One region of the Streptomyces sp. NPDC087310 genome, then DNA from elsewhere that is predicted to be linked to it. Evidence: riboswitches for the same ligand, from Rfam matches in the RefSeq annotation. Region 1 holds a riboswitch; each other region holds the start of a gene.

Evidence for each region. Region 1 has a riboswitch for cyclic di-AMP ahead of ACIO3P_RS10070 (M23 family metallopeptidase). Riboswitches for the same ligand answer to the same signal wherever they lie in the genome.
Region 2: another riboswitch for cyclic di-AMP. It lies ahead of ACIO3P_RS09430 (transglycosylase SLT domain-containing protein); the one in region 1 lies ahead of ACIO3P_RS10070 (M23 family metallopeptidase).
Region 3: another riboswitch for cyclic di-AMP. It lies ahead of ACIO3P_RS16800 (C40 family peptidase); the one in region 1 lies ahead of ACIO3P_RS10070 (M23 family metallopeptidase).

The regions. Positions count from the first base shown of each region.
Region 1 covers NZ_JBIUYF010000002.1:999,981-1,003,178, forward strand. Annotated here, with positions in the region: gene ACIO3P_RS10065 (GntR family transcriptional regulator) at 1-175, opposite strand, end outside; gene ACIO3P_RS10070 (M23 family metallopeptidase) at 372-1,166, opposite strand; cyclic di-AMP (ydaO/yuaA leader) riboswitch at 1,179-1,346, opposite strand; gene ACIO3P_RS10075 (pitrilysin family protein) at 1,532-2,914, opposite strand; gene ACIO3P_RS10080 (pitrilysin family protein) at 2,932-3,198, opposite strand, start outside.
Region 2 covers NZ_JBIUYF010000002.1:846,116-849,313, forward strand. Annotated here, with positions in the region: gene ACIO3P_RS09425 (amino acid permease) at 1-1,040, shown strand, start outside; gene ACIO3P_RS09430 (transglycosylase SLT domain-containing protein) at 1,145-1,867, opposite strand; cyclic di-AMP (ydaO/yuaA leader) riboswitch at 1,872-2,035, opposite strand; gene ACIO3P_RS09435 (enolase C-terminal domain-like protein) at 2,512-3,198, opposite strand, start outside.
Region 3 covers NZ_JBIUYF010000004.1:362,189-365,386, reverse strand. Annotated here, with positions in the region: gene pcrA (DNA helicase PcrA) at 1-837, opposite strand, end outside; cyclic di-AMP (ydaO/yuaA leader) riboswitch at 1,118-1,292, shown strand; gene ACIO3P_RS16800 (C40 family peptidase) at 1,291-2,598, shown strand; gene ACIO3P_RS16795 (hypothetical protein) at 2,797-3,150, opposite strand.

The sequences.
Region 1 (3,198 bases):
GCGTGGTCACGAAGCCCTCCGACTCCAGCGTGCGCAGGGCTTCGCGTACCGGGACGCGGGAGACGCCGTAGCGCCGCGCGAGCTGCTCCTCGGTGAGCCGGCTGCCCCGCTCGAACAGTCCGGAGACGATGTCGTCGCGAATGGCCGTGCATACCGAGTGCGCGGGAATGCGCATGTCCGAACCTCCGCCTTAATCCGCGCGAAACGCTGCCGATTGACGCCTGTTCCGTGACTCTATTGCAATCAACGCGAATTTCCGATGGGTGCCCGGAATCCATGGATATCTTTTGGCCAGCGCGGGAGCACGGCGAAGGCCCCGGCGCGGAGCCGGGGCCTTCGGGGGAAGCGGTGCGCGGGTGGGGCGGGAGGTGTCAGACCGCCACGCCGTGCGCGCGGAGGTACGCGACCGGGTCCATGTCGGAGCCGTAGTCGGCGCTCGTCCTGGCCTCGAAGTGGAGGTGCGGCCCGGTGACGTTGCCGGTGGCGCCCGAGAGGCCGATCTGCTGGCCCGGGGTGACGCTCTGGCCGACCGAGACGCCGATCGAGGAGAGGTGGCCGTACTGGGTGTAGGTGCCGTCCGCCATCCTGAGGACGATGTTGTTGCCGTACGAGCCGCCCCAGCCGGCCTCGACCACGGTGCCCATGCCGACGGCCACGACCGAGGTGCCGGACGCGGCGCGGAAGTCGACGCCCGAGTGGCTGCCGGAGGACCAGAGGGAGCCGCCGGACTGGTAGCCGGTGGTGACGTACGAGCCGGCGACGGGAAGCTGGAAGGTGCCCAGCCGCTTGCGCTCCTCGGCGCGCGCGGCGCGCACCCGCTCCTCGCGCAGCTCCTTCGCGCGGGCCTCCGCCTTGCGCTCCGCCTCGGCCTTCGCGGCGGCGCGCGCCGTGGCCTCGGCCTTCAGCCGTTCGACCTTCTCGGCGGCGTGGCGCTGAGCCTCGGCCTGGTCGTCGACCGCGCCGGCGACGGCGTCGCCGATGGCGATGACCTGGGTCAGTCCGGTGTGCGTGGCGGCCTCGGTGGAGCTGTCGGCGGCGAGCGCCGGGGAGGCGAGGGAGCCGATGACGCCGGTCGCGGTCAGCGTCGCGAACCCGGCGGCGCTCGCGCCCTTGCAGGTGATGCGGTTCGGGGCGCGGTGCTTCCCGGTGGCACGGGTGAACGCCATGGAGTGGCTGGTCCTTTCCTTCCCTCTCGCCTACCGGGTTAGCTGACGGGTTCGGAGCAGGAAGGTCTCCTACGGACCCCTCCGCGCGGTGTGCCCGCGAAGGCCGTCCGATTCACCCCAGGGACGTGGGTCCCCGGCTCCCCAGGCTCGCGCCTGACGGGGACTCGGCGATGGCTGCCCGATGCCACTGATGCGGCGCAACGGCGAACAGCCGGACCGACGCTAAGCGGCTCGTCTTTCAATAACCAAACAGACAAGGTTTTTTGTAGCGCACACCACAGGGCAGACGGGCATCCTCCCCACCAAAGGGGACATAAAGCAGAACCCCGGCGACCTCGGTCGCCGGGGTTCCACGGAAAGACGAATCAGCCTGTGACAACCGTCACTTCACCGATTCCGAGAGCCTCGACCGGCTCCTTGATCTGCGCCGCGTCCCCGACCAGAACGGTGACGAGCCGGTCCACCGGGAAGGCGTTGACGGCGGCGGCCGTCGCCTCGACCGTGCCCGTCTCGGCCAGCCGCGCGTAGAGCCGCGCCTGGAAGTCGTCCGGGAGGTGCTGCTCGACCTGGTCGGCCAGCGTGGCGGCGACGGAGGCGGCCGTCTCGTACTTCAGCGGCGCGACCCCCACCAGGTTCTGCACGGCCACGTCGCGCTCGGCGTCCGTGAGCCCTTCGGCGGCGAGGGTGCGCAGCACCTTCCAGAGGTCGTCGAGCGCCGGTCCGGTGGACGCGGTGTCCACGGAGCCGCTGATGGCGAGCATCGCGGCGCCCGTCCCCCCGTCCGGGGAGGACGGCGCCGGGGAGCGCAGCACCTGGCCGAAGGCGCGTACGCCGTAGGTGTAGCCCTTCTCCTCACGCAGGACGCGGTCGAGCCGGGAGGTGAGCGTGCCGCCCAGGCAGTACGTGCCCAGCACCTGCGCGGGCCAGACGCGGTCGTGCCGGTCGGCGCCGATCCGGCCGATCAGAAGCTGGGTCTGGACGGCGCCGGGGCGGTCCACGATGACGACCCGGCCGGTGTCGTCGGCCGTGATGGCCGGTGCGGTCCTGGACGCGGCCGTGTCGCCCGTCCAGGCGCCGAGGGTGTCCGCGAGGATCGCGTCCAGGTCGACGCCCGCCAGGTCGCCGACGATCACCGCGGTGGCCGTGGCGGGGCGTACGTGCGCCTCGTAGAAGGCGCGGACGCCCGCGGCGTCGATGCGCTCCACGGTCTCCTCGGTGCCCTGGCGCGGTCGTGACATGCGCAGGGAGGCCGGGAACAGCTCCTTGGAGAGCTGCTTGGCGGCGCGGCGGCCCGGGTTGGCGGTCTCGTGCGGGATCTCGTCGAGCCGGTTCCGTACGAGCCGCTCGATCTCGCTGTCCGCGAAGGCGGGGGCGCGCAGCGCCTCGGCGAGCAGGCCGAGTGCCTTGAGCAGCCGGGAGACGGGGACCTCCAGGGAGACCCGCAGGCCCGGGTGGTCCGCGTGCGCGTCGAGGGTGGCGCCGCAGCGCTCCAGCTCGGCGGCGAACTCCTCGGCGCTGTGCTTGTCGGTGCCCTCGGAGAGCGCCCGCGCCATGATCGTGGCGATGCCGTCGAGCCCTTCCGGCTCGGCGTCCAGCGGGGCGTCGAGATTGATCTCGACGGCGACCACCTGCTGGCCGGGACGGTCGCAGCGCAGCACCGTCAGGCCGTTGCCGAGCGTGGAGCGCTCGGGGGCGGGGAAGGCCCAGGGCCTGGCCTCGCCGGCGGTCGGCTGCGGGTGGAACTCCATGGTCACGGCAGCGTCGGTCACTGGTCCGCCCCCTCGTGCTCGTCGGTCTCGTCGGCGTCCGCCGCGTCTTCGGGGGCGATCGGCTCGTACACCAGCACCGCCCGGTTGTCGGGGCGCAGCCGCGCCGCGGCGACGGCCCTGACCTCGTCCGCGGTGATGTCCAGGACGCGGTCGACGGCGGTCAGCGCGAGCTGCGGGTCGCCGAACAGGACGGCGAACCGGCACAGTTCGTCGGCGCGGCCGGCGACCGTGCCGAGCCGGTCCAGCCATTCGCGTTCGAGCTG
Region 2 (3,198 bases), 150 kb from region 1:
CGACGGGCGCGGCGCAGATCGCGAACGGCTGGCTGCCCTCCGTACCGCAGTGGGCCTGGGTCCTGGTCTTCATGGTGGTCTTCACCGGCGCGAACCTCGCGGCCGTGAAGAACTTCGGCGAGTTCGAGTTCTACTTCGCGGCCCTGAAGGTCTTCGCGATCGTCGCGTTCCTGGTTCTGGGGCTGCTCGCGATCTTCGGCGTCCTGCCCGACACCGGCCCGGCCGGTCTCGCCAACCTCACCGGACAGGGCGGCTTCCTCCCGAACGGATGGCAGGGCGTCACCTCCGGGGTGCTCGCCGTGATCTTCGCCTTCGGCGGTCTGGAGGTCGTCACGATCGCGGCGGCCGAGTCCGACGACCCGGTGCGCTCGGTGGCCCGCGCGGTGCGCAGCGCGGTCTTCCGGATCCTGTTCTTCTACGTCGGCTCGATGGCGGTCATCGTGACCGTGCTGCCCTGGACGGCGCAGAAGGCGGGGCTCAGCCCGTACGTCACCGTCCTCGACGCGATCGGTATCCCGTCGGCCGGACAGATCATGAACATCGTGGTCTTCGTGGCACTGCTCTCGGCGCTCAACGCCAACCTCTACGGCTCGTCCCGGATGGTCTTCTCGCTGGCCGAACGGGGCGAGGCGCCGAAGGCCCTGCTGAAGGTGGGCGGCGCGGGTGTGCCGCGGCGGGCGGTGCTGGCGTCGGTGGCGTTCGGGTTCGTCTCCGTACTGCTCAATCTGAAGTGGCCCGACACGGTCTTCCTGTACATGCTCAACGCGGTCGGCGCGGTGCTGCTCTTCGTCTGGGCGATGATCGCCGTGTCGCAGCTCCTGCTGCGCCCGCGCATCGAGCGGGAGGCACCGGAGCGCCTGGTCCTGAGGATGTGGCTCTTCCCTGGCCTGACCTGGGCGACGCTCGCCGCGATCGCGACGGTGTTCGTCCTGATGCTCACCGATGACGCGGCCCGCCCGCAGCTCCTGTGGTCCCTGGGCGCGACGGCGCTCGTGCTCGCGGTGGCGGGGGTACGGGAGCTGCGCGCGCGACGCGTGTGACACGGGTGCCGCGTGGGGTACGGGAACCGGCCCCGGCCCCGCCGTCGTAGGACGGCGGGGCCGGGGCCGGTGTGCGGGGCGCGCGAGGGCGACGCCGGTCCGGTCTAGTAGGGACCGTTCACGTTGTCGATCGAGCCGTACCGGTCGGCGGCGTAGTTGCACGCGGCCGTGATGTTGGCGACCGGGTCGTAGCTGTCCGTCGACGTACCGGGCACGTGGTACGCCTGGAACGTCGGGGCGATGACCTGGAGCAGGCCCTTGGACGGAACGCCGTTCTGGGCGTTGATGTCCCAGTTGTTGATGGCGTTCGGGTCGCCCCCGGACTCACGGATGATGTTGCGGTGGATGCCCTCGTACGTGCCGGGGATCCCGTGCTGGGCCATGACGTCGAGCGACTCGCGGATCCAGCCGTCCAGGTTGTCGCTGTACGTCTTCGCGGCGGCCTGGGTGACGGAGCCGTTCGTACCGGACTTCGTGCTCGCCTTGGTGGCCGTCTTCTCGGCGGTGGCCGGGGCCGTCCCCTTGAGGGTCAGCTTCAGGCCGGGGCGTACGTGCGACGGGTCGGCGCCGACGGCGCTCCGGTTGTCCTCGTACAGCTTCTTCCAGCCGCCGCTGACCGAGTGCGCGTGCGCGATCTTGGACAGGGAGTCGCCGGAGACCACGACGTAGGTGGTGGCCTTCGCCGGGGCGGCGGGGGCCTCCGCCGCCTGGGCGGTGGCCGCGGACACCAGCGGGATCGCGAGGGCGGCGCCCCCGGTGCCCACCGCGACGAGGCGACGGGCGATGGAGCCAGCTCTGGAACGGCGGTGCTTGGCGTTTCTGGGCACGACGAATTCCTCTCCGTCGCCTGCGAGGTGAGCTGTCGGGTTCGGGCTGGAGATGCCCGGCCGTACGACGGTGCGTACGGCTTCACCCCGAGCCGGTCCGGAATTCCGGACCGGCGACTTACCTGGGTCCCCCGCTCCTGCCTTCTGACGGATAGGTGTGTGGGATTCCGGACGGCGGCAGGATTTGGCGGTCCATCCGGATGGACGTGAACGTAAGCGAGAAATCAGGGCCGCACAAGTTCCGCAAAGGCGGCGCAATCGCCTTTCCGGAGAGGTTCCGGGAACTCAACTTTCCTCCCCTGTGAGAGAAAGCGCCCACCTCGCCCCGCCCGCCCGTCGCCGGGGGTATGACGCAGGTCACGAACGTAACGGAATTATCGGACAGGCAAAAGGCGTTAGAGGTGTCAAGGCACATTAATCATGCCTATATCCGCCTAACGGTCAATTCCGACAAAGACCCATCATTGGGTCGCGCCGAGTTGCCGTCGGGCTGCCGTCGGGTTGCGGGATCCGGCACGCCTCCACCCGACGCCCCGACAACTGCGGACAGTCCGCGGGAATTGACCGGGGGCGCCACCGAATTCTCCGTGCCGTTCATTCTTCTGACGGCATGTCGATTCACGCGTCCCTTCCGGCGGGCCGGGTCACCGCACCAGGCAGGGGCGCTTGCCGTCGAACTCCCAGTCCTTCACCAGAAAGCGCATCGCTGCGGCGTCGTCCCGCCCGGAGAGTTTCTTCTCCCGATACAGCTCATGGGCCGCGAGCAGCCGGTCCATGTCGACCTCGACGCCGAGACCCGGGGTGTCGTCGACGGCGATCTCGCCGGCGGTGATCCGCGGGGGCTCCACGGTCAGCCGCTCCATGCCCTCCTGCCAGATCCAGTGGGTGTCCAGGGCGTTGTACTCCCCCGGGGCGGCGGCCCCGCACTGGGCCATCATCGCCAGCGAGATGTCGAAGTGGTTGTTGGAGTGGCAGCCCCATGTCAGGCCCGCCGCACGGCAGAGCTCGGCCACCCGCACCGACCCCCGCATGGTCCAGAAGTGCGGGTCCGCGAGCGGGATGGAGACCGACTGCAACGCCATCGCGTGGATGAGCTGACGCCAGTCCGTCGCGACCATGTTGGTCGCGGTGGGCAGACCGGTGGCCCGGCGGAACTCCGCCAGGATCTCCCGGCCGGAGAAGCCGTCCTCGGCCCCGCACGGATCCTCGGCGTACGCGAGCGTGCCGACCAGGGGCCGGCAGAGTTCGACGGCTTCCCGCAGCGACCAGGCCCCGTTGGGGTCGAGGGTGATCCGCGCCTCGGGGAAGCGTTCCTTCAGCGCCCGTACGGC
Region 3 (3,198 bases), on a different contig from region 1:
GTGCCGGAAGCGGCGCCGGTAGTGCTCGGCGACGTCGGGGAACGCCTGGAGCAGGTGGACGGTGGTCATGATGATGTCGTCGAAGTCCAGGGCATTGGCCTCGCGCAGCCGCGCCTGGTACATCCGGTACGCCTCGGCGAGCGTTTTCTCGAAGCCGTCGACGGCCTGCCCCGCGAAGGTCTCCTCGTCGATCAGCTCGTTCTTCAGATTGGAGATCTTGGCGCTGAAGGACTTCGGCGGATAGCGCTTGGGGTCGAGATCCAGATCGCGGCAGACCAGCGCCATCAGCCGCTTCGAGTCGGCGGCGTCGTAGATCGAGAACGACGAGGTGAACCCGAGCCGCTTCGACTCGCGCCGCAGGATCCGCACGCAGGCGCTGTGGAAGGTCAGCACCCACATCGCCTGGGCGCGGGGGCCGACGAGCTGCCCGACGCGCTCCTTCATCTCGCCCGCGGCCTTGTTGGTGAAGGTGATCGCCAGTATCTGGCCGGGGTGGACGCTGCGGGTGCCGAGCAGATGCGCGATCCGGTGGGTCAGCACCCGGGTCTTGCCGGATCCGGCCCCGGCGACGATGAGCAGCGGCGATCCCGTGTGCACGACGGCCGCGCTCTGCTCCTCGTTCAGCCCTTCGAGGAGCGCGGCGGGGTCGATGACCGTACGGGGAGCGCCGTCGCGGTGGTACGGATCCCGGGCCGGGGGCACGTCGTAAGCGCCCTGGAACAGGTCGTCGGGCACCTGCTCCGGGGCGTGCTCGTCCTGGTCCTCGGGCGGCGGGGGGTGCTCGTCACCGGAGGGCTGGAGGTCGGCCAGGAAACTGTCGTCAAAGAGGCTGCTCATCGCTTAACGAGTCTAGGCCGCCGCACTGACAGTCGGCGCCGGACCGGGAAAGCCGGCCGGGGAAGTCGGCCCGGTGAGCCGTACCGGCGCGCCGGACGGTCCCGACTCACATACGCAGCGTAACGCTATACCCCGCATTGGGGCTCCTTGCACTCCACACGAGGAAATGGTCACAGAAATGTATCGGGCATATCGGCCATCCACCTTCACATCAGCGCCACATCTTGGCTAGCGTGCTCGATCAGGCAGCCCGTACCTCTGACGGCGATCCGCGCCGAGCGGGCGGCCCACGCCGAATCCGGGCTTTCCGCAAGGAAGTTCGGAACCGGGGACCCACTCTGCACGACCGGGGTGAATCGGGCCGTACGTTCGCCGTACGTTCAAGGCCCGTAGGGCAGCCTTCCGTTCCGCCCGAACCCGACAGCTAACCCGGTAGGCGGTCCACGGAAGGAGATGCCGAACTTGGCGTCGCATCGCAAGTCGCGCAGCCGTAGCGGAGAACACGTCAGCTCCCCCGCGGTCGGAGTGACGACGGCCGCCATCGCCTCGGTCACGCTGCTGTCGACGCAAAGCGCGGACGCCGCGCCCGCGGAACCCAAACCGTCCGTCGAAGAGGTGCAGAAGAAGGTCGACGCCCTGTACCGCCAGGCCGGTGGGGAGACGCAGACCTTCACCAAGGCCACCAAGGCGAAGGAGACGACGGCCAAGCAGAAGCGCGCGGTCGACCGGGTCATCGACGGCGTCGCCAGGAGCATCGACGGTGTCGCCAAGAGTGCGGACAAGCTGAACGAGGCCCGCCGTACGCTCGGTTCCTCCGTGGCCGCGCAGTCCAGGGAAGGCGCGGGCACCCCCGCGGCCGCCGTGCTGTTCGCGGACACCCCGCAGGCGCGCGTCGCGCCGGAGGGGACGACGGACCGGCTGACCGGCCGTCAGCAGGGCGCCGTCACCGCCTACCCGGCGCGGCCGACCGAGCCGCCGAAGGTACCGGGCCCGGCGGTCACGCGCCCGGAGTCGCCGGACGAGTCGCCGGAGTACCTGCGGACCAGTAAGGAGAGCATCCAGAGGAAGCTCGCCGAGGCCCGCTCGCTGCTGGCGCGGCTCACCGCTGAGGAGCAGGCGCGGCTGGCCGCCCTGGAGCGCAAGAGGGAAGAAGAGACCCGGCGCGCGGCGGAGGCGCAGGCCAAGGCGGAGGCCCGCGACAAGGCGGAGGCCGAAGCGGAGGCGGAGCGCCGGCGCGAGGCGGAACAGACTCAGGCCCAGGCCCGTCCCCGGTCGCACGCCCGGCCCTCGTCGGCCGACACGGACGCGGGCGCGAACACGATCGCGAACACGATCGCGGGCACGGACGCGGGCACGGCCGTCGGCACCGGTGCGGAGGCCGGGACGGGCGGCGACACCGCCGGTACGTACGCGGCCAAGGCGGCGAAGGTGCTCACCTTCGCCGACGCCCAGATCGGCAAGCCGTACGTCTGGGGCGCCTCGGGGCCGAGTTCGTACGACTCCTCGGGCCTGACCCAGGCGGCGTGGCGGGCGGCGGGCGTCGAACTGCCGCGCTCCACCGGCGAGCAGGTGAACGCCGGCACGCGCGTCGTCACCGATGACCTGCTCCCCGGCGACCTGGTCTTCTTCTACGACGACGCCAGCCACGCCGGCATCTACATCGGCGACGGCATGATGGTCCACGCGCCCAAGCCGGGCGCGAACGTGCGCGAGGAATCGATCTACTACATGCCGATCTACGGCAGCGTCCGCCCTGCGTGACCCTCTAGTGGCCCTCTGAGCCCGCCGGCCCTCCAGCCCGCTATAACCGGCCGGTGGCCTTCAGTGGTCCTCAGGGGCCCCTGGGCCCCCGTGAGGCGGCCGTCTCCGGCCCCGGCTTTCCGTGTCACCGGCGTCACCGGTGGTGTCCGCGCCTCGGCGCTCACCGCCGGTCGTCAGGTCCGCGCGGGAAGCCGGGGGTCAGGTCCAGAGCGTGGCGATGAGGATGTTGGCCACGGTCAGCCCGCCCACCGCGCCGAACAGCGGCTTCTCGGCGGCCTCGTCGTCCCGCTTCACGTACACGATGCCCAGGATCACGACCAGGACGGCCAGCTTGACGCCGATCTTGATGTTGTTGAGCGGCTGGTCGTCGGCCTGGTTGAGGCCCACCAGCACCATCCCCGTGATCAGCATCGTCAGCGCGCCGTGCAGCATCGGTGGGGTGAAGCGCGCCGCGCCGGCGCTCATCGCCTTCGTCTGGGTCAGAAAACCGCCGAGCAGGGCGGCTATGCCGATGATGTGCAGGGCGACGAAGACATTGATGAGTACGTCCATGCCGGGAGCGTAGCCGGGCCCTTATCACCCCGGTTCGGTGAGGTGCGG